DNA from 3 places in the Rhizobium sp. AP16 genome. Region 2 is predicted to be linked to each of the others. Evidence: riboswitches for the same ligand, from Rfam matches in the RefSeq annotation. Region 2 holds a riboswitch; each other region holds the start of a gene.

Region 1 (10,538 bases), on a different contig from region 2:
GACACGCAATCGCGTGATGACGGCGATCGAGCAGCTCGGCTATGTGCCGGACCGGACCGCCAGCTCACTCTCCTCGCGTCGGACCAACTTCATCACTGCGATCCTACCGACGCTGACCAACGCCAACTTCGCCGACACCGCACAAGGCCTTGCGGGTGCGCTGCGCGCCGCCGACTACCAGCTTCTGATCGGCTACACCATGTACAGCCTGACCGAAGAAGAACGCATCGTTCGCGCCATGCTGGCGCGACGTCCGGATGCCATCGTCATCGCCAGCGCGGTCCACACCAAGGCGACCAACGAGATGCTGCTGCGGGCGGGCATTCCGATCGTCGAAATCTGGGACGTGTCGGAACACCCGGTCGACCATGCGGTCGGCTTTTCCAACTACGAGGTCGGGCGCCTGGCGGCCCGGCATCTCATCTCCCTCGGCCATCGCCGCATCGGCGCCATCGGATCGGCGGTCACCGCGGACGCCACCGATTTTCGCGGCGAAAGTCGCCTGCTCGGATTTGCCTCGGCCCTTCGGGAGGCCGATCTCTCCGACGACTTCATCGTTCGCCAGAATGCCGCGCCCTCGTCCTACGATCACGGAGCGGAGGCGCTGAGCACGCTTCTCAAAAAAGCGCCCGACGTTCAGGCCGTCTTCGCGGTTTCCGACATATCCGCGGTCGGCGCGCTGATGGAATGTCATCGCCGCAAGATCGTCGTGCCGGACGACCTTTCCATTCTCGGCTTCGGCGATTTCGACATCGCCCACCAGTGTGTGCCAGCACTGTCGACCATCCGCGTCGACGCCGCAATGATCGGCCGAAAGACAGGGGAATTGCTACTTGCAATCCTGGAGCCGGACGGCACCACCGGGCAACCGATGGAGACCCGCCTGAATGTCGGCTTCGAACTCGTGACCCGCGAAACGACGAGCACGCCCAAAACATAGCCGTGTCGCTCGGCCGAACCGCCTCGCAGACAAGCCACGGAATTATCACTTCGCTTGCGGGGTTGACATCACCCGAACCGAGAGCATAGCCTTCACGACATTCACCAGGGGGGTCCCGGCAAGGGGCTGAGATACTGCTGGACAATACGGCTTTGCCGATTGTGGCGCAGTGACCCGTTGAACCTGATCCAGTTCATACTGGCGTAGGGACGGTGCAAGCGCTCGAAAGGCTTATGGATTCACGCGTGGAATCCTGAGCCGGCGTCTTTTCATCATTCCGGCTGAGGACTGGGTCTCCAATCGCAACTTGGAGCCTCAAACCATGAATATCGCCGCAAAGAATATCACCCCGACAGTCACCACCGGCCCCTTGCCGGCATCCCGGAAGATCTACATTCCCGGAGACATCCATCCCGACATCCGCGTGCCGATGCGCGAAATCGGCCTTCATCCGACTTCTGGCGAACCGCCGGTCATCGTCTACGATTCCTCCGGCCCCTACACGATCGAAGGCGCCGATATCCGCATCGAGCAGGGCCTTCCGGATCTGCGTCGCAACTGGGTGCTCGCCCGTGGCGACGTCGAGGCCTATCAGGGCCGTCATGTGCGCCCTGAAGACAATGGCTTTGCCAGCGGCGAAAGGCTGACGCCCGAGTTCCCCACGCTGCGCCAGCCGTTGCGCGCCAAGGGTGGCAGGGCCGTCACCCAGCTCGCCTATGCGCGCGCCGGCATCATCACGCCAGAGATGGAATTCATCGCCATCCGCGAAAACCTCGGCCGCAAGGCGCAGGCGGAGGCCATGGTCCGCGACGGCGAAAGCTTCGGCGCCCATATTCCGGATCATGTGACGGCGGAATTCGTCCGCCAGGAAGTGGCCGCGGGACGCGCTATTATCCCCGCAAATATCAACCACCCGGAAGCAGAGCCGATGATCATCGGCCGAAATTTTCTGGTGAAGATCAACGCCAATATCGGCAACTCGGCCGTCACCTCGTCGATGGCCGAAGAGGTCGAGAAAATGGTCTGGGCGGCGCGCTGGGGTGCCGATACCGTCATGGACCTTTCGACCGGCCGCAACATCCACAATATCCGCGAATGGATCATCCGCAATTCTCCGTTGCCGATTGGCACCGTGCCGCTCTATCAGGCGCTGGAGAAGGTCGAGGGCATTGCCGAGAACCTGACCTGGGAGGTCTACCGCGACACGCTGATCGAGCAGGCCGAACAGGGCGTCGACTATTTCACCATCCATGCCGGCGTGCGGCTCCACTACATCCCGCTCACCGTCAACCGCGTCACCGGCATCGTCTCGCGCGGTGGCTCGATCATGGCCAAGTGGTGTCTCCATCATCATCGCGAGAGCTTCCTCTACGAGCATTTCGAAGAGATCTGCGACATCTGCCGCGCCTATGACGTCTCCTTCTCGCTCGGCGACGGCCTGCGTCCCGGCTCGATTGCAGATGCCAATGATGCGGCCCAGTTTGCCGAGTTGGAGACGCTGGGCGAATTGACCAAGATCGCCTGGGCTAAGGATTGCCAGGTAATGATCGAAGGCCCCGGCCATGTGCCGATGCACAAGATCAAGGAGAACATGGACAAGCAACTCGCCGTCTGTGGCGAGGCGCCCTTCTATACACTCGGGCCGCTGACAACCGATATCGCACCCGGCTACGATCACATCACCTCCGGCATTGGTGCTGCCATGATCGGCTGGTTCGGAACGGCGATGCTCTGCTACGTCACGCCGAAGGAGCATCTGGGTCTTCCGGATCGCAACGACGTCAAGACCGGTGTCATCACCTACAAGATCGCCGCCCATGCCGCCGATCTCGCCAAGGGGCATCCGGCCGCACAGCTGCGCGACGACGCCCTGTCGCGCGCCCGCTTCGAATTCCGCTGGGAGGATCAGTTCAACCTCTCGCTGGACCCGGAAACCGCCCGCAGCTTCCACGACGAAACACTGCCGAAGGAGGCACACAAGGTCGCGCATTTCTGCTCCATGTGTGGCCCGAAATTCTGCTCCATGCGGATCTCGCACGACATCCGCGCTGAGGCACAGAAGGAAGGTCTGGAGGCGATGGCGGCAAAATACCGCGAGGGCGGCGATCTCTACATGCCAGTCGATGCCGTCGAGCCCTCGGCCGGCTGAGATGCAGGTCCTTGTCAAAGGGGCCGGCGTCGCCGGCCTCACGGTCGCGCATGAACTCCATGCTCGTGGTACCGAGGTCACGGTTTTCGACCCGCGTCCAGGGTTCGGCCATGCCGCGTCCTGGCTTGCGGGCGGCATGCTGGCGCCCTGGTGCGAGCGTGAAAGCGCCGAGGAGGCCGTGCTCTTACGTGGCATGGACGCTCCCGATCGGTGGGATGCTATCCTCCCGGGACACGTCGTCCGCAACGGAACGCTCGTGGTCGCACCGGCGCGCGATCACGGCGAGCTGAAGCGCTTCGCCGGCCGCACGACGGGTTATGAATGGCTGGAAGAAGAAGCCATAGCCGCGCTGGAACCGGCGCTTGCCGGACGCTTCCGGCAGGGCTTGTTCTTTCCCCGCGAAGCTCATCTCGATCCGCGACGAGTGTTGCGAGCGCTGCAAGAAAAGCTCTGCAGGCAAGGCGTCACCTTCGTCAGCGAGACTGCACGCGGACAGGATTTCGACGACATTGTCGACTGCACAGGCGGCGCGCGTCTCGCCCAAACTCCAGACCTGCGCGGCGTGCGAGGCGAAATGCTCTACCTCCAGACCAGCGAGGTTGTGCTCGCGCGGCCCATTCGCCTGCTGCATCCGCGTATTCCCGTCTATATCGTGCCTCGCGGCAACGGCCTTTTCATGGTCGGCGCAACGATGATCGAAACCGAGTTCGACGGGCCAATCGCGGCGCGCTCGTTGATGGAATTGCTGAATGCCGCCTATGCGCTGCATCCGGCGTTTGCGGATGCCACCGTCGTTGAAACCGGCGCCGGTATCCGCCCGGCCTTCCCCGATAATTTTCCGCGCGTGAGGCGAGAGGGGAATGCGGTCGTCCTCAATGGTCTTTATCGCCACGGCTTCCTGCTGGCGCCGGCCATGGCCGCTGAGGCCGCTAATCTTGTCTTTTCCCGAACCACCATAGGAGCGCCTTTCCCATGAGACTGATCGTCAATGGCGAGCCCCAGACCATCACCGTTAAGACGCTTTCCGAACTGCTGGTCACGCTGGACTATGAGGGCGACTGGCTTGCGACCGCCGTCAACGGCGAACTCGTTCATCGCGAGGATCGCGCCGACCACGCCCTCAACGACAATGACAGGATTGAAATTCTGACCCCGATGCAAGGAGGCTGACCCATGCTTGCTCTCTATGGAACCGAAGTCGCGTCGCGCCTTCTATTGGGCACCGCCCGCTACCCCTCTCCCGCTATTCTCGCTGAGGCCGTCAGACAATCGGCAACAGAGATCGTAACGGTGTCGCTGCGCCGCGAGACCGCCGGCGGGCGCAATGGCGGCGCGTTCTTCGAGATGATCCGCACACTCGGCGTCCGCATCCTTCCCAATACCGCCGGCTGCCATGGGGTTTCCGAAGCCGTACTGACGGCCAAGATGGCACGCGAGGTGTTCCAGACCAACTGGATCAAGCTCGAAGTGATCGGCAATCACGACACGCTACAACCGGATGTCTTCGGGCTCGTGGAAGCCGCACGCATTCTCGCCAGCGAAGGGTTCGAGGTCTTTCCCTATACGACCGACGATCTGGTGGTGGCCGAGAGGCTGCTGGACGCGGGTTGCAAGGTCCTGATGCCCTGGTGCGCGCCGATCGGCAGCGCGGCCGGGCCACTCAATCTGTCTGCTCTTCGGGCCATGCGGGCGCATTTCCCCGATGTGCCACTGATCGTCGATGCCGGTATCGGCCGGCCATCGCATGCAACGACGGTAATGGAGCTCGGCTTCGATGCGGTGCTCTTGAACACCGCCGTTGCCGGCGCCCGCGACCCCGCTGCTATGGCCGGCGCCTTCGCCAAGGCGATCGATGCGGGCCGGCTGGCCTTTACCGCTGGCATGCTGGAGCCGCGTGACATGGCGGTGCCATCGACACCGGTGATCGGAAAGGCGGTCTTCGCATGAGGCTCGACCCCTTCTACCTAATCGTCGACAGCGCCGACTGGATCGCCCGGCTGGTGCCGCTCGGCGTCAAGCTGGTGCAACTGCGCATCAAGGATCGCACGCCGTCGGAGATCCGTGCCGAAATCCAAAGGGCAAAGGCGATCTGCGCGGCGCATCAATGCCAGCTCATCATCAATGATTACTGGCAGCTTGCCATCGAAGAAGGGTGCGACTTCATCCATCTCGGACAGGAGGATCTGGTCGTCGCTGATCTCAGCGCCATTCGCAAAGCGGGCGTGAAGCTCGGGCTTTCGACGCATGACGAGGCCGAACTCGCCACAGCCCTTGCCGCCAGCCCGGACTATATCGCGCTCGGCCCGGTCTATCCGACCATCCTCAAGAAGATGCCGTGGGCGCCACAGGGCCTCGACCGTCTGCGCGAATGGAAGGACCGGATCGGAGGACTGCCGCTCGTCGCCATCGGCGGCCTGAACCTGGATCGCATCGCGGGCGTGTTCGAGAACGGCGCCGACAGCGCTGCCGTCGTGACCGACATCACGCTGAACGCCGATCCCGAAGCCCGAACCCTGGAATGGATCGCCGTGACCCACATCCCTGCGGCCGATCAATGATCAGATACCGGCAAAGCGAGCCATCCCTCAAGAAGCACTTGCGCGCTTGCGCCTAACCTTCCTGACCTGCCAGTTTGAACGAGCGTGCACGCCTCTTTCGCCTGCTCGCCCTTGCAGGTGTTTGCACCTGGCCTTCCTGTGGCAAGGAAATGACCGCCTTGAGACCGGGATCGTTGGGAGTGAGCTGAATATCGCCGCCGTGCTGTCGTGCAATGGCGCGGGCGATCGACAGACCCAGCCCAACGCCGCCCGTGTCCCTGCTTCGGGACGCCTCCAGGCGGAAGAAGGGCGCGAACACTTTCTCCCGCATGCTCTCGGGAATGCCCGGACCATTGTCTTCCACGACGATGTCGATGGTGGCGGCTGAATGGAGGATATAGACCTTCGCGTGGCCGCCATAGCGCGCCGCATTTTCGGTTAGGTTGCGCACCGCGCGGCGCAGCCCATCCGGCCGGCACCGGTAGGTTGTCTTCGGCCCCTCGATGTATTCCACCGGCAAGCCGAGATCGGCAAGATCGTCGCAGATGCTGCCGACCAGCGCCTCGAGCTCAATGGCGCGTGTTTCCTCCGCCGTGGACTCTCCCCGCGCAAAGGAAATGGCGGCCTCGGTCATGCTTTGAAGCTCGTCGATCGTCGACAGCATCTTCTGCTGGATGTCGGCGTCCTTGACGAATTCGGTCCTGAGCCGCAGCGAGGTCAGCGGTGTCCTGAGATCGTGGCCGATCGCCGCCAGCATCCGGGTGCGGTCATCGACAAAGCGATGAAGACGCTCCTGCATTTTATTGAATGCCTCGGCGGTGCGCCTGATGTCGTCGGGACCGTTTTCAGGCAGAGGCGGGAGGTTTTCACCCCTACCCAAAGCTTCCGCCGAAAGCGCGAGACGTCTCAGCGGGCGAGCGATGCGGCTAGCGATGAACACCCCGATCAGCGACAGGATAAGTGCGGTCATCGCCAGCGAAGTGAGTGATTTCACACTCCACCACTGGTCGATGTCGGGCTTGTAGAAAGCCGTGTTCAGCCAAACGCCATCTCCAAGTTTGATCGCCAGCCCATACCCGTTGTGATCGCCGAAGTAGACGAATTTGGCAGGCTGCGGCGAGTTCCACAGAACCGGCGGCGGCGTGGTCCATCTGATGGACGCATCTGCCGCAATCACCTCTTTGGACATCAGGCTGCCTGCCTTGGGGTTCGAGCGAACACCATACTTTCCGGTAAGATCGATGAAATTTTCGATCGGGCGGGTCAGCTCCGTTGCGGCGCGGGCACGCCACGCCTTAGCATCGGTCGGCTCGTCCTTTGAGAGCCAGAAGCGGGAATAGTTGGTCTCACTGGCGAAAAGAGCTTGGTTGCGTAGCGGCTCGGGCACGGATTCCATCAGCCGCGTGACCGAGGCGCACCGGCTGAAGAACTCGCTTTTCATGGCCGCATGCAGCGCCTTGGTTCGCTCATCCCAGGAGATCACGAATGTCAGGGCCTGCGACACCACGAGTGCAAGCAGCGTGAACCCTATGAACTGCGCGGCAAGGCTTCTCCTCCACCAGTAGATCATTCGAACCCCACATCCACCGACAGGCTGTAACCGCCACCCCAATGCGTCTTGATGACCGACGGGTTTTTCGGGTCCGGCTCAATCTTCTTGCGCAGCCGGCTCACCTGATTGTCGATGCTTCTGTCGAAAATATCGGCCGTCTTGCCGACGGTCAGGTCGAGAAGCTGCTCGCGGCTTAGAACGAGGCCCGGACGTTCGAGGAACACTCTCAAAAGCCTGAACTCCGCGGTGCTGAGCGGAATGCCGACGCCATCATCTCCGGAAAGTTCCTGCCGCCCCATGTTGACGCGCCAGTGCCCGACGCGGACGACCTTTGCCTTTTTCAACGTTTCCCGCTGCTGCTGCGGCACGCTGTTTGCCCGGCGCAGGACGGCCCTGATCCGCGCCAGCAGCTCGCGTGGATTGAATGGCTTCACGAGATAATCGTCGGCGCCGAGTTCGAGACCGATGATGCGGTCGGTATCCTCGGTCATCGCCGTGAGGAATATGATCGGAACATCCATCGTCGCTCGCAGGTGACGGCATACGGAAAGACCATCCTCGCCCGGCATCATGACGTCGAGAACGACGAGATCGACTGCACTGCGCTCAAGGATGCGCCTGAGTGCCGCGCCGCTGTCGGCCACGCTTACCCGGTAGCCCTGCTGCTCAAGATACTGGCCGACAAGGTTTCTTATATCCGCGTGGTCATCGACGACAGCGATATGCGCAGCTTTTTGCATATACAGTTTCCACCATGTTGAGCCACTTTACAAAAGCTCAGGCCCGTCCGCATCGAAAAAAGTGTATCAAAGTTTCACAATGACCGCCCGGTAGCGGCGTCCGTTCCAACCGGAACGGACGCCGCTACTCGACGGGCATTGCCATCAAGTTTCGTGAATGCCGGAACCGACCGCGTTGGTAAGCTCCGGTTCACGCGGATGCGGACTCTTCTCCGGCTTGCGGAGGAAACCGACGACGAAGGCGAAGAACACCGGGACGAAGAAGATTGCGAGCAGGGTTGCGGAAATCATGCCGCCAAGCACTCCGGTTCCGATGGCGTTCTGGCTTGCCGCACTTGCGCCCGTCGCGATCGCCAACGGCACGACACCCAAGGTGAAGGCAAGCGAGGTCATCAGGATCGGCCGGAACCTCATCCGTGCAGCCTCGATCGCAGCCTCCCGCACCGAGCGCCCCTCGGCGACGAGATCCTTTGCGAATTCGACGATGAGGATGGCGTTCTTGGCCGAAAGGCCGATGATGGCGATAAGACCAACGAGGAAATAGATATCGTTCGGCAGCCCGCGCAGCATCACCGCCAGGACCGAGCCGAGCACGCCGAGCGGTACGACAAGCATGACCGACAGGGGGATCGACCAGCTTTCGTAGAGGGCCGCCAGCAGCAGGAAGACGAAGAGAATGCTGAGGCCGATCAGGAAAGGCGCCTGCGATCCCGACTGGATTTCCTGGAAGGATTGCCCGGTCCATTCGAAGCCGAAGCCCGCCGGCAATTGCTGCGACAGCCGCCTCATTTCGGCGATGGCGTCTCCCGAGGAATACCCAGCCGCCGCCTGCCCGCCGATACGGATCGAGGGATAGCCATTATAGCCGACCACCTGCGATGGGCCGCGAACCCAGTCGATCGATGCGAAGGCGGACAGCGGAACCATGCTGCCGTGACTGTTCCTGACGTTCAGCCTCAGCAGGTCCTGGGTCTGCATGCGCTGCACGGCATCCGCTTGCACGGTCACGCGCTGCATACGGCCTGCATTCGGATAATCGTTGATATAGGAAGACCCAAAGTTCGCCGACAGCGTGGCGTTGATGTCGCTGAAGCCGACGCCGAAGGCATTTGCCTTTTCCCGGTCGATCATCAGGTTGATCTGCGCGGCATCCGGCAGGCCTTCGACACGCACCCCGGCAAGCACGGGACTTGCCCGGGCTGCGTTCAGCAACTGCGCCGAGGCCGCGGCAAGCGCCGCCTGCCCCGCGCCTGATCGATCCTGAAGGCGATAGGCAAATCCGTTCGAAGTGCCGAGCCCCTGGATCGGCGGCGGCGAGAGCGCGCGCACCGAGGCATCGCGAATCGCGGCAAATTTTGCATTCACCCGCGCGGCGATCGCGGCGGCGGAATCGCTCGGGCCGCGCTCGCTCCAATCCTTCAGCGTGATGAAGGCAAGACCGGCATTTTGCCCGGAACCAGAATAGGAAAAGCCCGAGACGGCGACGACATTCCTGATGGCGCTTTCCTCCATAAGGATGCCTTCCATCTGCCTGATCGCCTCGCGCGTCCTGTCGGTGCTTGCTTCGGCAGGCGCCTGCAGTTCGGCGATCAGGTAGCCCTGGTCCTCGTTCGGCAGAAACGAGTTCGGCAATTGCAGGTAAGCCCATCCAAGTCCGCCGAGCAGGGCAACATAGATGAGCATGAAACGGCCAGCGCGTCTGACCGTTGCCCCGACGCCGACCGAATATCGTCGCGTCAGGCTGTCGAAACCGCGATTGAATCCGCGGAAGAAGAAAGTCTTGCGTTCATGCCCGTGGGAGACAGGTTTGAGGAAGGATGCGCAGAGCGCCGGCGTGAAGGTCAGCGCCAGCAGGCCCGAGAACAGGATGGAGACCACCATGGTCAGGCTGAACTGCTGGTAGATGACCCCGACGGCGCCGGGGAAAAACGCCATCGGAATGAAGACCGCCGTCAGGACAAGGGTAATGCCGATGATCGCCCCGGTGATCTGCGACATCGCCTTCTTCGTCGCCTCCTTCGGCGACAATTTTTCCTCGGCCATGATGCGCTCGACATTCTCGACCACGACGATCGCGTCGTCGACGAGAATGCCGATCGCCAACACCATGGCAAACATGGTGAGCACGTTGATCGAGAAGCCGGCGGCGTACATCACCGCGCACGCGCCGAGAAGCGCGACCGGGACGACGAGCGTCGGAATGATGGTGTAGCGGATGTTCTGCAGGAAGAGGAACATGACGATGAAGACGAGGACGATCGCCTCCAGCAGCGTGTGCACGACTTTTTCGATGGAAACTTCGACGAAAGGCGTGGTGTCGTAGGACACTTCGTAGCTGAGGCCAGGCGGGAAATAACGGGAGAGGTCCTCCATGGTCGCGCGGACCTGCTCGGCCGTGGCAAGCGCATTGCCGGTCGGCGTCAACTGAATGCCGACATTCGCGCTTGGCTGACCGTTGAGACGGCTTGCAAAATTATAATTCTCTCCGCCGACTTCGACCCGCGCGACATCGCGCAGCCGCACCGTGGAACCGTCTGGATTGGCGCGAAGAATGATCTCGCCGAATTCCTGCGGCGACCGCAACTGCCCCTGGACGTTGACGATGGCCGATGTCTGCTGG
Region 2 (10,538 bases):
CGATGAAGAGAGCCGCCAGCGTCATGTAGATGTTGGTACCGTCAAGATTGAAGGAATAGCCCGTCGGAATGACGAGGCCGACGACGGAGCGCTTGCAGCCGGCACGTTCCATCTTGTTCATCAGGCCGGGCAGTGCGGCTTCCGAAGACGAGGTGCCGAGAACCAGCAGCAGCTCTTCCTTGATGTAGCGGATCAGCGCCAGGATCGAGAAGCCGTTGTAGCGGGCGACGGCGCCGAGGACGACGAGCACGAAGAAGATGGACGTCAGATAGAAGGTGCCGATCAGGAACGCCAGGTTGGCGATCGTGCCGATACCGTATTTGCCGATGGTGAAGGCCATGGCGCCGAAGGCACCAATCGGTGCGAACTTCATCAGGATCGAGACCATGCGGAAGATCGGAGTGGTCAACGCCTGCAGGAAGTCAACAACCGGGCGACCGCGGTCGCCGACGGCGCCAAGTGCGATGCCGAAGACCACCGAGAAGAACAGCACCTGGAGAATATCGCCCTTGGCGAAGGCGCCGACGATGGTGTCCGGAATGATGTTCATCAGGAAGCCGACAACCGAGGCGTCATGCGCCTGCGCGGCATAGTTACTGACCGCCTTCGTGTCCAGCGTTGCCGGATTGATATGCATGCCGGCGCCCGGCTGCACGACGTTCGAGACGATGAGACCGACGATCAGCGCCAGCGTCGAGAAGGTCAGGAAGTAGATGAACGCCTTGCCGACGACGCGACCGAACTTCTTCAAGTCCGACATGCCGGCGATACCGGTCGTCACCGTCAGGAAGATAACCGGCGCGATGACCATGCGGACCAGCTTGATGAAAGCGTCGCCGAGCGGCTGCAGCGACGTGCCAAGCTGCGGATAGTAATGGCCGAGCAGGATGCCGGCGGCGATGGCAGTGAGAACCTGCACGTAGAGGTGCCGGTAGAAGGGTAGTTTGACGCGCGTTTCGGCGTCGGCAGCGATGGGAGCAATCATGATGTCCTCCGTTGTGCCCAACCGATCCCTCGGCCCTCCGGGCAAAGACTAAAACTCAACAGCCTCCGACTGTTTCGTATTCAGTTGCAACGAGCGTGCCAAATGGCAGGAAACTGGGCAACGCCTTGATTTAAAGATGGCTTTTCCTGGGCAACACCAAGTGAACTTTCGGAAATGTGCGTAAATCCGCACAAGATGATTTGCAGGGCGCGCGAAATCATGCACAATATGCGGATGTTACAACGACCAACCACGGAACGATTTTCAACGCCGGAACAACTCGGAAGACGTTCCCGTCGTGTCTGGATGGTCTTTGTGGTGTTCTGCGCGGCCGTCATTGCGGCTGCCCTCTACGGCGCAAGCTTCTACGGTCGCATGACCGCGATCGAGGCACTGCAGGGCCAGGGCCACACCGATGCCAATCTGAAGGTCGCGCTGTTGCGCGCGGTGCTCGAACGGCCACGCGCCCTGCCGCTTCTCCTGGCGGAAGATCAGCAGGTGCGCGATGCGCTCGCGAGTGGCAAGGACGACGCCGTCATCACGCTTGACCGCAAACTGGAAACCCTCGTGTCCGGCACCAGTGCCGCGGTGCTTTATGTCACCGGCAAGGACGGCATAGCGATTGCTTCGAGCAACTGGCGCGAGCCGCTGAGCTTCGTCGGAAACGACTATTCCTTCCGTGACTACTTCCGCCGGGCGATGGAGACGGGGACGGCCGAACATTTCGCGCTCGGCACAGTCAGCAATCGCCCCGGCCTCTATATATCCCGTCGCGTCGGCGAAGAGGGTGCGGCGTTGGGCGTCGTGGTCGTCAAGATGGAGTTCGACCAACTCGAAGAAGATTGGCGCGAAGCCGTCCGCCCGGCCTATGTCACCGACGAACATGGCGTCGTGCTGATCACCAGCATTCCCTCCTGGCGGTTCATGACGACGTCGCCGCTGCCGCCCGACAGTCTCGCCGCCATTCGCAAGAGCCTCCAGTTCGGCGGCGCCCCCCTGACACCCCTGCCGATTTCCCGCCCGGAACCCATTGGCCCAGAGTCTTCGATCGTCCGCGCAGTCCTGCCGGGCAGCAGTGCCGCGGAATATCTGCGGCTGACGATACCGGTCCCCTCAACGCCCTGGAGGCTGGACTATCTCATCCCGACGGATCAGGCGATTGCATCCGCCGTCCGAGAGACGCGCTTCCTGGCGTTGACCGTGCTGGTGCCGATCCTGGCGATCGCCGCCTTTCTGCTAAGGCGCCGTCACGTCTCGGCGATGCAGATCGCGGTCGGAAGAGTGGCGCGCGAAGAGCTGGAACGGCGCGTGCTGGAGCGCACGGAAGATCTGAGCCAGGCCCGAGACCGTCTGGAGGCGGAAATTTCCGACCATCGGACAACGGAAACCAAGCTGCAGATCGTGCAGCAGGAACTCGTGCAGGCCAACCGTCTCGCCATTCTCGGCCAGGTCGCCGCCGGCGTCGCCCACGAGATCAACCAGCCGGTCGCCACCATCCGCGCCTATGCGGACAATGCCCATATTTTCCTGGATCGAAAGCAGATCGCGCCGGTAAAGGAAAACCTGACCTCCATCGCAGCCCTCACCGAGCGGATCGGCACGATCACCGAGGAGCTGAAGGCATTTGCCCGCAAGGGGCGGAGCGCGCCGAAACCGGTGGAACTCAGAAGCGTTATCGAAGGTGCCGTGGTCCTGCTCAGAAGCCGCTTTGCCGGCCGGCTCGACGCTCTGGAGATCGACCTCCCTCCGGCTGGTCTTACCGTCGTCGGCACGCGCATCCGGCTCGAGCAGGTTCTGATCAACCTCTTTCAGAACGCGCTTGAAGCGCTGGAAGGGCGAGACCGGCCCAGGGTCGAGGTCTCTGCCCGGGAAACAGCCGATGGCGTCGAGGTCACGGTCTCCGACAATGGCCCCGGCATTCCCTCAGCGATCCTTGATTCACTGTTCACGCCGTTCAACACCTCGAAAGAACAGGGCCTTGGCCTTGGCCTCGTCATCTCCAAGGACATCGTCACCGACTATGGCGGTCGCATCGAGGTTGAAAGCAGTGGGAGCGGCACCCGTTTCATCATTCATCTGCGCAAGGCAAGTTCATGAACGACGCATCCCCGGTCTTTCTCATCGACGACGACAAGGATCTGTTGAAGGCGACGAAGCAGACGCTTGAACTCGCCGGCTTTTCTGTCTCCGCCTTTTCGGCTGCGGCGGATGCGCTCGGTGCATTGGAAGCGGATTTCCCCGGCGTCGTCGTTTCCGACATCCGCATGCCACAGATGGATGGGCAGCAGCTGTTCGATCACGTCAAGGCGCGGGACGCGGATCTTCCGGTCATCCTGGTCACCGGTCACGGCGATATCCCGATGGCGGTGAAGGCGATCCAGGACGGCGCCTATGACTTCATCGCCAAACCCTTCGCCACCGACCGGCTGGTGCAAAGCGTACGGCGCGCGGCCGAAAAGCGCCGGCTCGTTCTGGAAAACCGTGCGCTGCGCATTGCCGCTGAGCAGGCGCAAGGCGATCTGCCGCTGATCGGCCAGACGGCGGCGATGGAGCGGCTGCGCCACACATTGCGGCAGATCGCCGATACCGACGTCGACGTGCTGGTGACCGGCGAAACCGGCAGCGGCAAGGAAGTGGTCGCAAGCCTGCTGCATCGCTGGAGCCGGCGGGCAAATGGCAATTTCGTCGCGCTCAATTGCGGCGCTCTGCCGGAAACCGTCATCGAAAGCGAGCTCTTCGGCCACGAGCCCGGCGCTTTCACCGGCGCACAGAAAAAGCGCATCGGCCGCATCGAGCATGCAAGCGCCGGCACGCTGTTTCTCGACGAAATCGAGAGCATGCCACCCGCTGTGCAGGTGCAGCTGCTGCGCGTGCTGGAAATGCGGGAAGTCACGCCGCTCGGCACCAACGAGGTACGCCCCGTCGACCTTCGTGTCGTGGCGGCCGCCAAGGTCGATCTTGGCGATCCGCGCCAGCGCGGCGATTTTCGCGAAGACCTTTATTACCGCCTCAACGTCGTCACCATCTCCATCCCGCCGCTGCGCGACCGGCGTGACGATATTCCGCTTCTCTTCGGCTACTTCGCGGAGCGTGCCGCCAGCCGCTTCAAGCGCGACGTGCCGACCATGTCCACCGCCATTCGCCGCCACTTGCAGCACCATGACTGGCCGGGCAATGTTCGCGAGCTGTCGCACTTCGCCGAACGTTTCGTCCTGGGCCTGGAATCTGCGGCAGGCTCGAAGCCGGGCGAAACCCCTTCCACCGACACAGTGTTGCCCCTGCCCGCCCGCGTCGAGCGCTATGAGGCGGACCTGATCCGCGAAACGCTTGCCCAAAATGGCGGCGATGTCCGCCGGACGATCGAGGCGCTCGGCATCCCGCGCAAGACCTTTTACGACAAGCTTCAGCGCCATGGCATTGTCCGTAGCGAATTTGCGGGTTTTGATGGCGAGGACTAGCAACACCAGACTAAAAGATAGCCGGCAATAATCTTCGACATGCCCATCTGTTCAAGCGGATATCGGGCGTTAGATAGACGTAAGGGACGCCCGGCTGCTTTTGCCGGCCGGGCGGTGAGGAGAATGGAGGAGATATGACGGACATTGGTCTCCGCAACGCGGTCAAACGTGTTGCGCTGTTGAATCTTGGCTATTTCGGTGTCGAATTTGCCGTAGCCCTATCCATCGGCTCTGTATCGCTTTTCGCCGACAGCATCGATTTCCTTGAAGACGCCTCAGTCAGTCTTCTGATCCTGATGGCGCTCGGCTGGAGCATACGCAATCGTGCCCGTGTCGGCATGGGGCTGGCGGGGATCTTGCTCATCCCGGGACTGGCAACCATCTGGACCGCCTGGCATAAATTCATGGTTCCGGTGGCCCCGGAGCCGCTGCCGTTGTCCCTGACCGGCCTTGGAGCGCTGGTTGTTAATCTCTCCTGCGCCATGATGCTGGTTCGCTTTCGCGACCATAGCGGCAGCCTGACCCGCGCTGCCTTTCTATCTGCCCGCAACGATGCACTTGCCAATATCGCTATCGTCGCGGCCGGTATCGTGACGGCGTTCCTGTGGCATTCCGCCTGGCCGGATCTTATTGTCGGCATAGCCATCGCTGCGATGAATGCAGATGCGGCGCGCGAGGTCTGGATGACGGCAAGAGACGAACAAAGGGCGGCCGCTTAAGTGCCCGATGCGCGAATTGCGTCTGTTTGGGGTGCCAATTGCGCCGCCACGAAGGCCGTGCGGTCCAGCACTGCCATGGCTTGCTCAACCAGGCTTTCCAGCGCCTGCGCGCTCTCGCATGCCTGCGCGATCAACGGCGCGCTCAGGCATATTCGCAAGGCACTCGCCGGCATATCGCCAAAATCGGCGCAACGAACCGGCTGGCCAAGGCGCACCGGCGCAAGGCCACCCTTTTCGATTGCCAGTTCCTTATAAACTGCAGCGGTCTCCGTCGCCGGCAGGAGGCCTCCGTGATAGGGATTCCTGAGGTAGAATGAAAAGATCGACGGGATTTCGTCCCAACGCGATCCGCGGGGACGGTCCCCCAAGCGTTTTCGATCTATGGCGCGCGTATCGAGCGGTTCGAAGGCGTTGTCGCGCTCCAGCCGATGCTGCACCGCCCCGGCAAAAGCGGACAGGACAGCGGTTACCTTTTCTTCGGGCAATTTAAGGAAACGTTCCAGCTCAAACAGAGCCGCCTTCCATCGCAATAGGAGCCCGAAATTGGCGCGATGCGGCAACCCATCCGCCGCCGCCCAGTCCTCCGGCCAATCCGCTCGCGCGCAATAATCGGCAAGCGCTGCCGGCAAAGCCTGCAGCTTCAGGCGAGCCGACAATCGCGGCGGGCACAATAGCGCCCCGCTGAAGATCGGCCCGGCCAGGAACTTCGACCCCGTCAGCGCCACCAGGAAGTCATGGGCGAGATAGGCGCGGATCGTTGCGGCGGAAACGCGAAACTGGCAGGCATCGATCATGATGTCGAGCATGGCGCCGAAACGCGCCTTCAGGCGGAAAACCGTCACGAGGCTCGGCGCCAGCAAGCTGGTCTTGGAGACGTCCGTCACGATCAGAAGGCATCTGAGACCGGCGGCGCGGGCGAGTTCGATCAGCCCCCTCAGCTCGCTCTCGATTTCTTCGTCGCTGCGCAAGGTACCATCGGCGTTCCGCACCGCGATTGCGGTATTGCGCGTCATCTGTCCGGGGCTGAGCTCCTCGCCCTTGGCAACGGGGCGATCGCTGCTGACGCGGCTCATGAAGTGCCGGCCGGCAGCGGCGGCCATGACCCCGCTCCCGGTCTCGTTGCCCATCAGCGTTATGGTCATCAATGTCCGGTCATCCTCGCGCGCCAGCAGCGCGGCGACGAAAAGATGGAGATCGGTGCCCGATGTCGCCACGACAGCATCCACTTGCTCCGAGCTGCCATCAAGGCCGAGCAGGTGCAGCAGTTCCGTCCGGACCTTCGCGATCTCCTGCGCGTAGATGTCAGCGGCGGGATGCGTTTCCATCTCCCGCAGAAGTTTCGAATGATAGGCACCGACTGCCGCGAAGGCGGGCGTAGAAATGGTCGATGCGGTGGAGGAGCCGAAGGCAAGGTCGAGCGGCCGAGGCGATGGACCGTGGCCATACATGTTGAGGCCCGTCACCGGTTCGCAATCCAGCCTTTCGTCTCCGCCGGAAACTAGGCAAGCAAGGAGCGTGTCACAATCGTTATCCAACTGGCTGCTCGAAGTGAGGCCAGAGACACGGTCGTCAAAGCTCTTTTGCATGCGCGGCATTCCTGTTGCTGTCCTTTATCGACGCACTTCGAATGCGCGCATCGATGTCTATGAGACATTAGGCCAAACAAGATGGAGCGAGGCTGACGTGCCGATCGGATAGGTCCAGGCAATCGCAGATATGAAAAACCCGCCGCCATGGTGGCGACGGGCTCAACGACGATTTGGCAGGTTGCTTAGCCGGCGGCCGTAAGCTTGTCCTGGGTCTTGGTGTCGAAATCGCTGGCGTCATGGCGCTCATGCAATTGGTCGGCGGGATCGCCGTGCAGGCGATTGACCTTGCGCCCACGCTTCGCGGCCGGCCGTGCGAAGATCTGCTCAGCCCAGCGTTGGACGTTCTTATAATCCTGCACCTGAAGGAACTCAGCCGCACCATACTGCCAACCCTTCGCAAGAGCACCATACCAGGGCCAAACGGCGATATCGGCAATCGTATAGTCCTTACCTCCAAGATATTCGCTTTCGGCGAGACGGCGATCGAGCACGTCAAGCTCGCGCTTCACCTCCATGGCGAAGCGGTTGATCGCATATTCGATCTTTGTCGGCGCATAGGCATAGAAATGGCCGAAACCGCCGCCGAGATATGGGGCGCTTCCCATCTGCCAGAACAGCCAGGACAGGCATTCGGCGCGAGCCGGTTGCTCGGTCGGCAGGAAGGCGCCGAACTTCTCAGCGAGATAGGTCAGGATCGAGCCGGATTCGAAGACCCGGATCGGGGTCGGGCCGCTGCGATCCAGCAGCGCCGGGATCTTGGAGTTCGGATTGACATCGACGAAACCGCTTCCGAACTGATCACCTTCGCCGATCTTGATCAGCCAGGCGTCGTATTCAGCGCCGCTATGGCCGAGAGCCAGCAGCTCCTCGAGCATGATCGTGACCTTCACGCCGTTCGGCGTTCCCAGCGAATAGAGCTGGAGGGGATGGCGGCCGACCGGCAATTCCTTCTCATGCGTCGGTCCGGCGATCGGACGGTTGATGTTGGCGAATTGGCCTCCGTTCGCCTTGTTCCAGACCCAGATCTTCGGCGGCGTGTATTCGGCAGAATCGGTCATGCTCAAACTCCTGATTTTCGGCGGATACAATTGCGATGTATCGACCGATCTAGCGCGTTCTCCATTACGCACATAGGGGGCACGATCAATTTTTACGAGAGGGCAGGATCACATTGGCGTCAGGAATTGCGCGTGAGGACCTGACTGGCTTCGCAGCCGGGCCGCTAGAGGAATTCGCCTCAGCCCAAAACGAAAAAGCCTGCCGCGGGAGGAGGTGCGGCAGGCTTTTCGAAAAGAACCGAACAGCAGCTGGGAGGAGGAGTGCTGCTGTTCCCGCAGGCGACCTTGGGAGGAGGATAAGAGCGCCTGCATCATCGAAGGGACGCGGGAGGAGGTGCATCGCTTCGATAAATATGACTATACACTAGACCTGCTTACTTCATAGGCATTTATTTGCAGGGCAGCTATGCGTTATGCGAAAAGCAGGAGGCTTCTGGGCGACAGATCCCTCAACCGAAAGGCCGAGTTTCTCCTGGCATGCACGCAAAACAAAAGCGCCCGCTCGGGAAGAAGCAGGCGCCAGCAGAATTTTGACTGTAGATCAGCGTTTTATGCTGTTAGCGAACAACGGCCGCACGGGCGACGTTGCGGATTTCGCTGCGGCCGATGCCGAGGTCATGCAGTTCGCGGGTGGACATACGGCCCAGTTCGGCGACCGTCTGACGATACTTGAGCCAGTTATTAAAAGAGCGTGCTACGTTCATGATGATCCCCTTTCCTAGGGTATTCGAAGCTGAGCTGCCGTGTTTGGCGCTCCATCCGCTTCGATGAGAGAGATATAGTGCGAAACCCTCGTTGATTGTATAGACAAGACTTCAGTGCACCCATGCGAATGACGCATGGGTCATACTGCATACGACAGACGGTCCGTCCGCTCCGCCTCCCCTCGACTGCGGATCGATCTGCGATTTGCTGATGACAGGACAATCTTTCTCTGCGAAAAAGATACCGATTGAGAGACAGGGGCGTCCGTCGATGACGGGCTGAGAAGCACCCTTTGAACCTGAACCAGATCATGCTGGCGGAGGGAGTCGCTCGGGGTCTCGGCATGTTGCGTCGCCTGCCCTTTGCGTCTCGCCCCGCCCGAAAGGCGCGATATGCAAAACCCGACCACCACTCCAGGCAGCCTGTTGACCGCAATGCGGGCAAACCCGCCGCTGGTACAATGCATCACCAACTTCGTCGCAATGAACATCGCGGCCAATGTGATGCTCGCCGCCGGCGCATCGCCCGCCATGGTGCATGCCGAGGAGGAGGCCGGCGAGTTCGCCGCGATCTCCGGCGCGTTGACGATCAATATCGGCACGCTTTCCACAGGCTGGCTGGCCGGCATGACATCAGCGGCACAGGCGGCAAACAAGGCGGCCAAGCCCTGGGTTCTGGACCCCGTGGCACATTACGCCACATCCTTCAGGCGCCGATCGGTCGCGCAGTTGCTGGAACTGCAGCCGACGATAATCCGCGGCAATGCCTCGGAAATCATTGCGCTTGCCGGAGGCACCAGTCGTGGCCAGGGCGTCGATAGCCGCGATCCGGTCGAACTGGCAGAGGAAGCCGCCGTCCAGCTTGCCCAAAAGCATCGCACGATCGTTGCGGTCACCGGCGCCACGGATTTCGTCACCGACGGAAACAAAGCCAGCCGCATAGAGGGTGGCTCGCCGCTCATGCCGCAGGTGACCGCGCTCGGTTGCTCTCTCACCTGCCTCGTCGGCGCCTTCGCTGCGACAAGACCGGATCATCCGCTCGATGCGACGGTCGCGGCGCTGGCCGCTTTCGCCGTGGCAGGCGAACGGGCAGGCCGTCAAGTCGACGGACCCGGTTCGTTTTCATGGCGCTTCCTCGATGCGCTGGCCGCGCTCGATGAAAAGGCGATCGACAGCGAAGCAAGGGTCATCTCGCTATGAAGCACTTCGATCTCTCCCTTTACTTAGTCCTCGATCCTGTGCTCTGCGCCGGTATCGGCATGGTGGAAACCACACGCGCTGCTGTCGCTGGCGGCGCCACCATCGTGCAGCTGCGCGACAAGCATGCCTCGACCGCAAGCATGATCGAAACCGGTCTGGCGCTGAAGCAGGCGCTGGCGGACACGAGCGCACGCCTTATCGTCAACGACGATGTCGAAGCAGCAATCGCGATCGGGGCCGACGGATTGCATATCGGCCAGGATGACATGGATGCCCTCACTGCTCGCCGACTGATCGGTCCCGACATGATCCTCGGCCTCTCGGTGGAGACCGAAACACTTGCTGCCGCCATTGACCCTGCCGTCGTTGACTACGCCGGGATCGGTCCAGTTTTCGCGACACCGACGAAGCCTGACCACAAACGGCCGATCGGCTTCGCCGGCCTTGCCCGTATGATCGATCTCTGCCCCGTTCCATCCGTTGCGATTGGCGGTTTGAAAGCCGAACATGCAGCCGAGGCCCTCTTGGCCGGTGCCGATGGTATCGCCGTCGTTTCGGCTATATGCGGCACGCCGGACCCACGGACTGCAGCAGCCGAGATCGCCAAAGCCATCAGAGAAGCGAGATCATGATCCGAAACGTACTCTCCATCGCCGGCTCCGACCCATCCGGCGGCGCCGGCATCCAGGCTGACCTGAAAGCGTTTTCAGCGCGCGGCGTCTATGGAATGGCGGCGCTGACTGCGCTGACGGCACAGAACACGCAAGGTGTTTCCGGCGTCCACCCCGTCCCGCCGCAATTCGTTGCCGATCAGATCGAGGCGAT
Region 3 (10,538 bases), on a different contig from region 2:
GCGCGCGGTTGCTGCTTCCATGCCGTTGACCGTGATCGACTTGATCGATGTCGGGTCGAGGCCGGTGACCCAGCCACTGGAAATATAGTTCGTCAGGTTCTGGTTCTGGCTGTCGGCGACGCCGTCGAAGCGGACAGCGATGTCGCCGGGGCCTGTCGCCATGACCGCCTCGACCTTGTTGTCGATGCGGAACTCGGGCGGCACGTCGAAGCGGATGCCGAGCCCGCCATGCAGGAAGGTCTGGCCACGTACATAGCCTTCCTCCGGGCTGTCGCCATAAAGCAAGCCGTCGATGCCGTTCAGATAATAATCGCGCCCGGTGTCGCCGACCTTACCTTCCTCGCCGAATTCGCGGGCATGCGCTTTGGCGAGATCGATGCGCTGCGGCGTGCTCGGATGGCTCGACAGGAAGTCCAGGCTCTGGTCGGCGTCGGAGTTTGCCGTCATGAAGCGGCTGTAGTCTTCCATGGCGTTGAGGAAGCGGGATGCGGCGTAAGGGTCATAGCCGGCCTGGCCGAGCGTGCGGATGCCGATCTCGTCGGCCTGCAGCTCCTGCTGGCGCGAGAAGGCGGCGAGCCGCAGCTTGCCGCGGGCGAGCGCCTGCTTGCCGGCGAGATCGCTCGACAGGACCTCGGCGACGACGCGGCTGGCGATGACCTCGGCCTCTTCACGCTTCTGGCGTTCGATGCCGTGATTGGCGGTGACGTGCGCCATCTCATGCGACAGCACGGCGGCGACTTCCGAGGCGTCGTTGGCAAGCGCCAGCAGGCCGCGGGTGACGTAGAGATAGCCACCCGGCAGCGCGAAGGCGTTGATCGAGGGCGAGTTCAGGATGGTGATGCGGTAGGACTGCTGCGGGTTTTCCGAGACGCTGGTGAGAGCGCCGGCGATGCGGGCGACGAGGCGCTCGGTCTTGGCGTCCTTATATTCGCCGCCGTAGCTTGCCAGAATGCGGGGATGCTCGCGGGCGCCCATTTGCGCGCGCGGATCGTTCTTTTGCACTTCGGAGACGATCTGCGGATTGGCGGAAGGCGACACGTTCGGCTGGTAGGACTGGTCCATCACCGACTGGCAGCTGTTCAGCACCGTCGCGGCGAGAAAGACGAGAGCGAAGCGGCGCGCATGGGCCGCGGTAGTCGCACTGATCCTTCGTCCTGCGTGCTTACTCTGCTTCAGTGCCTGTATCCCACTCATTTCGCTGCCATACCGGCTGGGCGCCAAACTTGCTTGATCATGCCAGACTTGCTTGCTCATGATCGGGCCGATCATAGCCGCGTGTCGTTTAAGATTGCATCCACCGCGATCAGACCTGAGTTCGACCGGATGATCCAAGCTTTTGCTGTAGCCGATTTCGGCAGCCGTTGCATAGCGAGACTCCGCTTAATTGTGACTGCGTTGTATTTTGGCAAGCATTTACCAGGACTTTCAGCCGGATGCCGCGACGAAATTAAGGCAAAATCGCCGCTGAAATGCTGCATTGCGCCTAATGTTGTAAAAATGTGGTCAGCGCCGGGATGCTCTCCTGGGTCAGGAAGCGGTCGATGGGGGCCGAAAGCCGGATCGTGCCGCCGTCGATGAAGACGGCGTGATCGGCAAGGCGTCGGACCTCCGAGGGATCATGCGAGACGATCAACACCGTGTTGCCGGTTTCGCGATGGAGCGCGGCCAGAAGCTCGGCCATGCCGGAGCGCAGGCCGGGATCGAGCGCGGCAAAGGGTTCGTCGAGCAGCAGGATCGGCTTGTCGCGCACCAGCGCCCGGGCAAAGGCGGTGCGTTGCCGTTCGCCGCCGGAGAGCGTGCCCGGCTTGCGTCGCTCGAAACCGGCAAGGCCGACGCGCGCAAGAGCTTCCGATATCCGTTTCCGATCCTCTGTCGAAAGTTTCAGTGACGGGCTGATGCCGAGACCGACATTGGTGAAAAGATCGAGATGGGCGAAGAGGTTGTTGTCCTGGAAGACCAGCGATACCGGCCGCTCGGAGGGATGCAGGCTGGTGGCATCCTGCCCGGTCAGCAGGATGCGGCCGCGATCCGGCGTCTCGAAGCCGGCGAGCAGATTGAGGAAGGTCGACTTGCCTGATCCGGATGGGCCGGTGATGGCGATGATCCTACCCTGCGGCAAATCGCAATCGAAGCGGAAATCATGCGTGCCGAGCCGCAGCTCGACGCCGGTCATCGCGATGCTACGTTCCGCCATGTCTTGCCCGTCAGTCATTCCGCCTGCCTTCATCCTCATGCCTACCTTGGCCAGCAGTGCCGGCGATGGTCAGCAGAAGACATACCAGCCCCAGGATGAAAGCAAGCCCGTCGGCATCGTTGGTGCGATAGCTGCCGAGCTTGCTGTAGACCAGCCAGGGCAGCGTCATCAGACTGTCGGAGCCGAAGAGGGCGACAGCGCCGAGATCGCCGAGCGACAGCGCCATGGCGAAGGAGAGCGCCGTGAAGAAGGGCTTGCGCAGGCCGGGCCAGTCGACTAGCCGCAGCCGTGCCGCGCCCTGAAGCCCGAGACTGGCGGCGAGGCGTTCGGTGCGGCGGCGGTGAACGATATAGGCTGGTTCGATGACGCGGATGACGAAGGGGATTGCCATAAGGGCGTTTATGATGACGATCAGCAGGGCTGCGAAACGGGCGGGATCGCCGAGCGGCCGGAGCGCCAGGAACCATCCTGTCGCCAGCACGATCGGCGGCACCAGAAGAACCAGCGAGGAGGTGCCGCTAAGGGCGATCGCCAACCCGCGCAGGCCGGGCGCTTTCCGGCGCTCGGCTGATACGGTTGCGCGGGCGCGGACAATGGCGAAGGAGGTCAGGACTGCCAGAAGGCCGGCGGCAAGGGCGATGGCAAGGCTCATTGCGGTCGCCTGCAGGAAGATCGTCTGGCTGACGAGCTTCAGAAGATCGGCCTTGAGACCAGTGATGACGACCGAGGCGAGCGGCAGGCCGATGAACAAAGCGGCGAGCAGCAGTAGTGCGCCGTCGATCCATCTCGCGGCAGGCAATGTCCCGTCGATCCGCCGTGTTGCGCGGCCGCTCGTCAGCCCGTGGTCGTCCGGTGCCGGCATCAGTGCCATCGCGCCGAGAATGGCGGCGGTGACGACGATTTGCAGCAGCGACAGCGTGACGGCGCGGCTGGGATCGAAATCGAAGCGCAGCGCCTGATAGATCGCCACCTCGATCGTGGTCGCGGCGGGGCCGCCGCCCAGCGTCAACACCAGCGTGAAGCTGGTGGCGCAGAGCATGAAGATCAGGCCGGCGATACCGGGGATCAAGCCGCGCAGCACCGGCCATTCGATGAAGCGGAAGACGGAGGCGGGGCGCATGCCGAGCCCGCCGGCCATCAGCCAATATTCCGTCGGCACGCGCTCCAGTCCGGCCAACATCAGGCGGGCGGCCAGCGGCAAGTTGAAGAAGACATGCGCGAGCAAGATGCCTGTCAGCCCGTAAATACTGATCGGCTGCGACAGACCGAGGCCCGTCAGCGCCTGATTGAGAATGCCCTGACGTCCCCAGATGCCGAGCAGGCCGAGCGCACCGATCAGCACCGGCAGGCCCATGGGGACGGCCATCAGCCGGATCAGCCAGAGCCGGCCGGGAAACAGCGGCTGCCGCGCCAAGGCACGGGCGACTGGGATCGCAAGGAGGATGGAGAGCAGGGTGGAGAGCGTCGCCTGCAGCAGCGTGAAGCGCAGCACGCGGAGGATATAGGGGTCGGCAAGCGGATTGCCGCCACCGGATCCGATGCCGGTGGCAAGCAGGATGACGATGGCAAGGCCGATGAAGACGGCGATGCCGGCGAGGCTGAATGCCCCGCCGGCAATGGCATGTCGTCTCTCGGGTGCCGTCAGTATCATGTCGGCGTCAGTTGGTGCTGGTGGCGGCCAGCCATTCGTCGATCCAGGCCTTGCGGTTTTTCTCAACTTCGTCCGGGCTCATCAGGAAAGTCTTGGCGGGAACGACCAGCTTGCTGAAGGCATCCGGCAGCGGCTCGGAGGTTGCCGAGACCGGCATCATCCAGTTGTTGGTCGGAATGGTGTCCTGGAAGCCCGGCGAGACCATGAACTTCAGGAAATCGCGGGCAAGCTCCTTGTTCGGCGACGACTTGATCAGGCCGGCGACTTCGATCTGGATGTAGTGACCTTCCGAGAAGGCGGCGGCCTGATAGCGGTCGGTCTTCTCCTCGATCATGTGATAGGCCGGCGACGTTGTATAGGAGAGCACCATCGGCGCTTCGCCCTTGGTGAAGAGGCCATAGGCCTCCGACCAGCCAGGCGTCACCGTCAGGATACGGCCCTTGAGCTTCGTCCAGGCGTCTGCCGCCTTGTCGCCATAGACCGACTTGACCCAGAGCAGCAGGCCGAGGCCCGGTGTCGAGGTGCGTGGATCTTCGATGACGATCTTCTGCGACGGATCGCCCTCGACCAGTTCCTTCAGGCTCTTCGGTGGGTTCTTGATCGTCTGGGTATCGTAGATCACGGCGAAATGGCCGTAGTCATAGGGGACGAAAACGTCGTCCTTGAAATCGCCGGGAACCTTGAGGGCGGAGGTATCGACGCCGCTGGTATCGAACAGGCCGGTATCCTTGGCCTCGTCAACGAGGTTGGTGTCGAGGCCGAGAACGACGTCGGCCTTGGTGCCGGCACCCTCCAGCTTCAGCCGGGAGAGCAGTGCCACACCGTCGGTGACGCTGACGTAATTGACCGTGCAGCCGCAGGTCTTCTCGAAGGCGGCCTTGACCTTGGCGCCCGGACCCCACTCGGCGGTGAAGCTTTCATAGGTGTAGATGGTGAGCGTCTTGTCGGCGGCCCCTGCGGCCTGTGCGGCAAGAAGCGTGGTGCCGGCGGCAAAGGCCAGGCCGGCAAAGAATGTCATCAGCGATCGGTTGGGCATGGCAGCGCCTCCTCTTGGTTTCGTCTTGAACGGGAAAAGGGCGCTATGATTTCGTCACGCGTCTAATCCCTCCGCCGGTGTTAGCCGGATCAGGTTCCGCGGGTTGGCCGGTGAAAGCCTCTCAGCCAGATATCCGAATGGATACAAGGCACCCCGTTAGAGCGTTGGCAGATTTAGCCCCGTGACGAAGGGATGACAAGGGGGATGATTCCCTTGTCGATTGCGAGGATGCGCGACTTACTCGGCGGCGTGGGCAGCGGCTTGGCTGTCGATCTTCTTGGTGGCGCTCGGAAGCTGGACGTTCTTCAGCGTGAGCGCGGTCAGCAGGCCGACGAAGCAGATGGCGGCGGCGGTCATGAACAGCGGGCTGAAGGCACTGGCATAGGCGCTGGCAACCGCTTCGCGTGTCGCGTCCGGCAGGGCGGCCATCATCTTCGGCGTCAGCTCCTTGATGTTGGGAACACCGGGGATGGACACACCGACATTGCCGAGCTTGGCGGCAATGATGGCGCCGTAGATGGAGATGGCGATAGAGGCGCCGCCCATGCGCGACAGCGTTACGGCGCCGGTGGCGGCTCCGACGTCACGGCTGGCGGCGGTGTTCTGGATGCCGATGACCGGTACCTGCTGGGCAAGACCGATGCCGATGCCATGCAGCAGCATCAAGGCGCCGATGAAGGCGATCGGCGTGCCGGCATGGACCTGTGCCAGCGTTGCGAAGGCGATGGTGCTGCAGGCGGCGCTGGCGATGGCAAAGGGCTTGTAGCGGCCCTTCGCCGAAATCAGCCGGCCGGCCGAAAGCGAGCCGCAGACGATACCGCCGGTCAACAGGATGAAGAGCAGACCGGCGACGGACGGCGACAGGCCCGTCGTCGTCTGCAAAAAGAGCGCGAAATAATTGACCATGCCGATCGCGACCGCGCCGCTGGTGATCGAGGTGATCAAGAGTAGGCCAAAGGTCGGGTTACGAAACAGCGTCAGTGGTACGATCGGCTCCGGCGCACGGCGCTCGACGAAGACCCAGGCGAGTGCTGAGAGCGCGCCGAAGGCGATGATGCTGAGGCATTGCGGTGACAGCAGCGACCCGAAGAGTTCCGTGCCGTCGGCGGCAAGGACGATGCTGGTGGTGGTGAGCGCCAGCAGTATCGCTCCGGCATAGTCGATCTTCGGCTTACGGGCCGGCTTGCGGTAGGGCAGCATGAAGGCGAGGCCGGCAAGGACGATGAAGCCGATCGGTACGTTGACGAGGAAGATCGAGCGCCAGCCGAAGAGGTCACTCATCGTGCCGCCGAGAACCGGGCCGATGGCGCCGGACGCCATCAGGACCAGGCTGGAATAGCTCTGGTAGCGGGCGCGCTCACGAGGCTCGAAAAGATCGGCGTTGACGGCGAAGATCGACACCAGGATGCCGCCGCCACCAAGACCCTGCAGCACGCGGGCGGCGATCAGCGTATCCATCGACACCGCGAGGCCGCAGACGGCCGAGCCGACGGTGAAGATCGCGATCGCGGTCATCATTACATATTTGCGGCCGAAGAGGTCGCCGAGCTTGCCATAGACCGGCATGACGGCGGACAGGGACAGCAGATAGGCAGAGCCGATCCAGCCGAAACGCTCCAGATGTCCGAATTCGCCGACGATCGTCGGCAGTGCCGTCGAGACGATCTGGTTGTCGAGCGTTGCCATGAACATGGCGGTCATCAGGAAGAGAAAGAGGATAAGCCGGCGGCGGTGATCCGCAACGAGCGGCGCGGGCGTAGTCTGCATGTCCATGGAACGAGAAATCCGAGCTTGCCTGGAGTGCCGCGCGTTCGACCGAACGGGCATGGGTCGCTCCAGTTCCTGAATCCGCAGCATCTTGCTTTCGGGTGGGCTATTCGAGGGCAACATGTTGCAAGGCAATATATGTGCTATTGGCATATAATTGTCAACGGCAGATGAATGCCGTTTGCATATTTTAATGTCTGCCCATCTTTGATATGCTGGCGGGATGACATCAGCAACGACCACACGAGAAATTGAAGCAACGCCGCTGCCTGAGGACGAGAATCTGCTGCGCATCGGCCAGGTGATGACGCGCATGCGCCTGATGACGGGTCGCCGTATGATCGGGCGGCTGGCGATCCAGAATGTTGCGCCGGGGCTGGAGCTTTCGCATCTCGACGTCATCGATGCCGTCAGGCGGGCGGAAGGGTCCGGTGAGGTCACCGTCGGGACGATCGCCGAGATCCTGCGCATCGACCCTTCGCGGGCAAGCCGCATCGTCGCCGAGATGGTGACGCGCGGCGTGCTGCGCCGCAAGGCATCGCAGGCGGATGCACGGCGCATCGTCGTTGTGCTGACGACGCTCGGCCAAAGGCTGCTTGCCGAAATCCAGGCGCAGAAGTTCGCTCTCATCGAAAGCATCCTTGCGGATTGGTCGGCCGAGGATATCGCGGTCTTTTCGCACCTGTTCGACCGCTTCATCGGTGGCTACGAACATGCTTTTCAGACACGTCTCAAGGAAACCGCCGACTGAATGCCGGCTTGGCGCTGAAGAGCGCTCTTCCTAGGGACATGTCTTTGCGCTATGGGCTTGGCACATGAGCCAATCCACGACCTTTACCATCCTCCTCGGCGGCGAGTTGCGCCTGACGGACCGGCTGCGCGCTGAGACGGCCGGCAGCCGTTTCATCGCGGCGGATGGCGGCATGCGCCATGCCGTGGCGCTCAATGCGACGCCCGAGCTCTGGGTCGGCGATTTCGACTCGACACCGCCGGACCTGCGCGGCGCCTTTCCCGATGTGCCAAAGCAGCCCTATCCGGCGGCGAAGGCGGCGACGGACGGCGAGATCGCCATCACGGAGGCAATCGATCGCGGCGCCAAGCGGCTGATTCTTGCCGGCGCGATGGGCGGAGAACGGTCAGATCATGCGATCCAGCATCTGCTCTACGGCATCCAGCTTGCCGAAAAGGGCTTCGACGTGCTGTTGACCTCGGGCGACGAGGAGGCGGTGCCGCTGCTGCCGGGCGACATGGAGCTGGCGCTGCCCCCCGGCTCGCTGTTTTCCGTTCTCGGCTTCAGCGATCTGACGGGGCTGTTCATTCATAACGTCCGCTATCCCCTGCGCGATTTCAATCTGCCCTTCGGGGCGTCGCGCACCATTTCCAATGTTGCGGAAGGCGCTGTGCGCTTTTCGCTCGGCAGCGGCAGGGCGATCGTCCTTGCCCGCCCTTATGATCTTACCGGAGTCTGATCTTGGCCCCTCCTATTTTGAAACTCGACGATATCTTCCTGAGCTTCGGCGGCGCGCCACTTCTGGCCGGAGCCGGGTTGCAGGTGGAGCCGGGTGACAAGATCTGCCTGGTCGGCCGCAACGGCTCGGGCAAGTCGACGCTCCTGAAGATCGCCGCCGGCATGGTCGAGGCGCAGTCCGGCGAAGTGTTCCGTCATCCGTCGTCGACCGTGCGCTATCTCGAGCAGGCACCGGATTTCGGCGATTACAAGACGGTAGCCGCCTATGCCGAGGCCGGGCTCGGGCCGGGCGACGATCCCTATCGCGTCACCTATCTGCTCTCCCACCTTGGCCTCACGGGCGAGGAGGATCCGAAGACGCTCTCCGGCGGCGAAGCGCGCCGCGCGGCGCTTGCCCGCGTCATGGCGCCGGAACCGGATATTCTTCTGCTCGACGAGCCGACCAACCATCTGGACCTGCCGACCATCGAATGGCTTGAAGGCGAGCTGCAGAAGACCCGCAGCGCCCTGGTGCTGATCTCGCACGACCGTCGGTTCCTCGAAAAAGTCTCCACCGCAACCGTCTGGCTCGATCGCGGCACCTCGCGGCGGCTGGACAGGGGCTTTGCCCATTTCGAAGCCTGGCGCGACCAGGTGCTGGAAGCCGAAGAGCTGGAGCAGCACAAGCTCGGCAAGGCGATCGAGCGCGAGGAGCATTGGCTGCGCTACGGCGTGACGGCGCGGCGCAAGCGCAACATGCGCCGCCTCGGCGAATTGCATGACATGCGATCACGCCATCGCGGCCACAGAGGCGCTCTGGGCTCTGTGCAGGCAGCTGCGGCCGATGCGCAGGAGAGCGGCAAGCTGGTGATCGAGGCCGACAAGATTACCAAGGCTTATGACGAGCGCGTCATCGTCGCGCCGTTCTCGATCCGTGTGCATCGTGGCGACTGTATCGGTCTCGTCGGCCCGAACGGCGCCGGCAAGACGACGTTGCTGAAGATGCTGACCGGCCAATTGAAGCCGGATAGCGGCAAGGTGAAGCTCGGTACCAATTTGGAGATCGCCACCCTCGACCAGAAGCGCGAGGAGCTCAATCCGGAGGATACCCTCGCCAACTACTTAACCGATGGGCGCGGTGAAAACCTGCTGGTCAATGGCGAGCAGCGGCATGTCACCGGCTATATGAAGGAATTCCTGTTCCAGCCGGAACAGGCCCGTACGCCGATCAAGAATCTCTCCGGCGGCGAGCGCGCCCGGCTGATGCTGGCGCGCATCCTGTCGCGGCCGACCAATCTTCTGATCCTCGACGAACCGACCAACGACCTCGACATCGAGACGCTGGACCTGCTGCAGGAGATCGTCGCTGGCTTCAACGGTACCGTTATCCTCGTCAGCCACGACCGCGATTTCCTCGACCGTACCGTGACCTCGACCATCGCGCCCGCCAATCCGGATGATCCGGACGGCCGCTGGATCGAATATGCCGGCGGCTATTCCGACATGCTCGCTCAGCGCAAGGGCGCGCTTGAGGAGCGCAAGCGGGCTGAAAAGGCGGTCGAGAAGCCGAAGGCGGCCGGGACGGCAGCGTCTGCCAATGATGCTTCGAAGGGCAAGGCAAAGCTCTCTTTCAAGCAAAAATTCGCCCTGGAAAACCTGCCGAAGGAGATGGCCAAGGCGGAGGCGGAGATCGCCGCCCGCGAAAAGAAGATGGCCGACCCCAACCTCTTTACCAAGGATCCAACGAGCTTCAATCGCCTGGCGGCCGAAATGGAAAAGCTGCGCGACAGCCTCACGAAGATGGAAGAGGAATGGCTGGAGCTGGAAATGCTGCGCGAAGAGCTGGAAGGCTGAGGAGCCACCGACGTCTCACCATCCCGCTGTTTCAGCTCCTGGGTGTTCACCTATATTAGAAAAAACAAATGGTTGCGCATGGCCGCAACACGCTAATCTCTGTTGTCGAATTCGATAAACCGTTTATACATTATGCTGAAATACCAGCCTTCGGGTTGGGTGATACGCGGGTCGGCACGACCTGCGATGCAGTGGGGAATCCGAAGGACTTGATTGGATTTCGCCGCCAGTGGCGACAGGTCCTTCGCGGAAGATTGCAGGCAGACATGACGAACGCTTGACGCGGCTTCCGGCCGTGGGTGGCTTGTTGTTCTAGGGGGGCATTCATGCCGAAGACGCTGGCGCGTATCGCTATATTCAGCTTCACAATTGCTATTCTTGCTGGGTCCCATTTCACCGGGTCTCAGGCGCTGGCGCAGAGCGCCCCGCCCGCCGCACCGGTTACGGTCGCCAAGCCCGTGGTCCGCGACGTCATCGATAGCGATGAATTCATCGGGCGCTTCCAGGCGGTCGATGAGGTCTCCGTCCGCTCGCGTGTCGGCGGCTATCTCCAGGAAGTGCATTTCGAGGACGGCACGATGGTCAAGCA

Evidence for each region. Region 2 has a riboswitch for thiamine pyrophosphate ahead of thiM (hydroxyethylthiazole kinase). Riboswitches for the same ligand answer to the same signal wherever they lie in the genome.
Region 1: linked by a shared signal. The riboswitch ahead of thiC (phosphomethylpyrimidine synthase ThiC) and the one ahead of thiM (hydroxyethylthiazole kinase) in region 2 are both predicted to bind thiamine pyrophosphate.
Region 3: linked by a shared signal. The riboswitch ahead of thiB (thiamine ABC transporter substrate binding subunit) and the one ahead of thiM (hydroxyethylthiazole kinase) in region 2 are both predicted to bind thiamine pyrophosphate.

Annotation. Positions count from the first base shown of each region.
Region 1 covers NZ_AJVM01000001.1:383,281-393,818, reverse strand. Annotated here, with positions in the region: gene PMI03_RS01805 (LacI family DNA-binding transcriptional regulator) at 1-940, shown strand, start outside; TPP riboswitch at 1,037-1,168, shown strand; gene thiC (phosphomethylpyrimidine synthase ThiC) at 1,263-3,089, shown strand; gene thiO (glycine oxidase ThiO) at 3,091-4,065, shown strand; gene thiS (sulfur carrier protein ThiS) at 4,062-4,259, shown strand; gene PMI03_RS01785 (thiazole synthase) at 4,263-5,036, shown strand; gene PMI03_RS01780 (thiamine phosphate synthase) at 5,033-5,647, shown strand; gene PMI03_RS01775 (ATP-binding protein) at 5,700-7,196, opposite strand; gene PMI03_RS01770 (response regulator) at 7,193-7,918, opposite strand; gene PMI03_RS01765 (efflux RND transporter permease subunit) at 8,063-10,538, opposite strand, start outside.
Region 2 covers NZ_AJVM01000067.1:26,422-36,959, reverse strand. Annotated here, with positions in the region: gene PMI03_RS21315 (dicarboxylate/amino acid:cation symporter) at 1-985, opposite strand, end outside; gene PMI03_RS21310 (sensor histidine kinase) at 1,220-3,082, shown strand; gene PMI03_RS21305 (sigma-54 dependent transcriptional regulator) at 3,079-4,443, shown strand; gene PMI03_RS21300 (cation transporter) at 4,578-5,162, shown strand; gene PMI03_RS21295 (hypothetical protein) at 5,159-6,748, opposite strand; gene yghU (glutathione-dependent disulfide-bond oxidoreductase) at 6,934-7,809, opposite strand; gene PMI03_RS31160 (DUF1127 domain-containing protein) at 8,367-8,513, opposite strand; TPP riboswitch at 8,761-8,856, shown strand; gene thiM (hydroxyethylthiazole kinase) at 8,907-9,713, shown strand; gene thiE (thiamine phosphate synthase) at 9,710-10,345, shown strand; gene thiD (bifunctional hydroxymethylpyrimidine kinase/phosphomethylpyrimidine kinase) at 10,342-10,538, shown strand, end outside.
Region 3 covers NZ_AJVM01000016.1:76,844-87,381, reverse strand. Annotated here, with positions in the region: gene PMI03_RS09350 (M48 family metalloprotease) at 1-1,062, opposite strand, end outside; gene PMI03_RS09345 (ATP-binding cassette domain-containing protein) at 1,484-2,212, opposite strand; gene thiP (thiamine/thiamine pyrophosphate ABC transporter permease ThiP) at 2,205-3,845, opposite strand; gene thiB (thiamine ABC transporter substrate binding subunit) at 3,853-4,881, opposite strand; TPP riboswitch at 4,931-5,047, opposite strand; gene PMI03_RS09330 (MDR family MFS transporter) at 5,119-6,654, opposite strand; gene PMI03_RS09325 (MarR family winged helix-turn-helix transcriptional regulator) at 6,872-7,399, shown strand; gene PMI03_RS09320 (thiamine diphosphokinase) at 7,464-8,117, shown strand; gene PMI03_RS09315 (ABC-F family ATP-binding cassette domain-containing protein) at 8,120-9,949, shown strand; gene PMI03_RS09305 (efflux RND transporter periplasmic adaptor subunit) at 10,276-10,538, shown strand, end outside.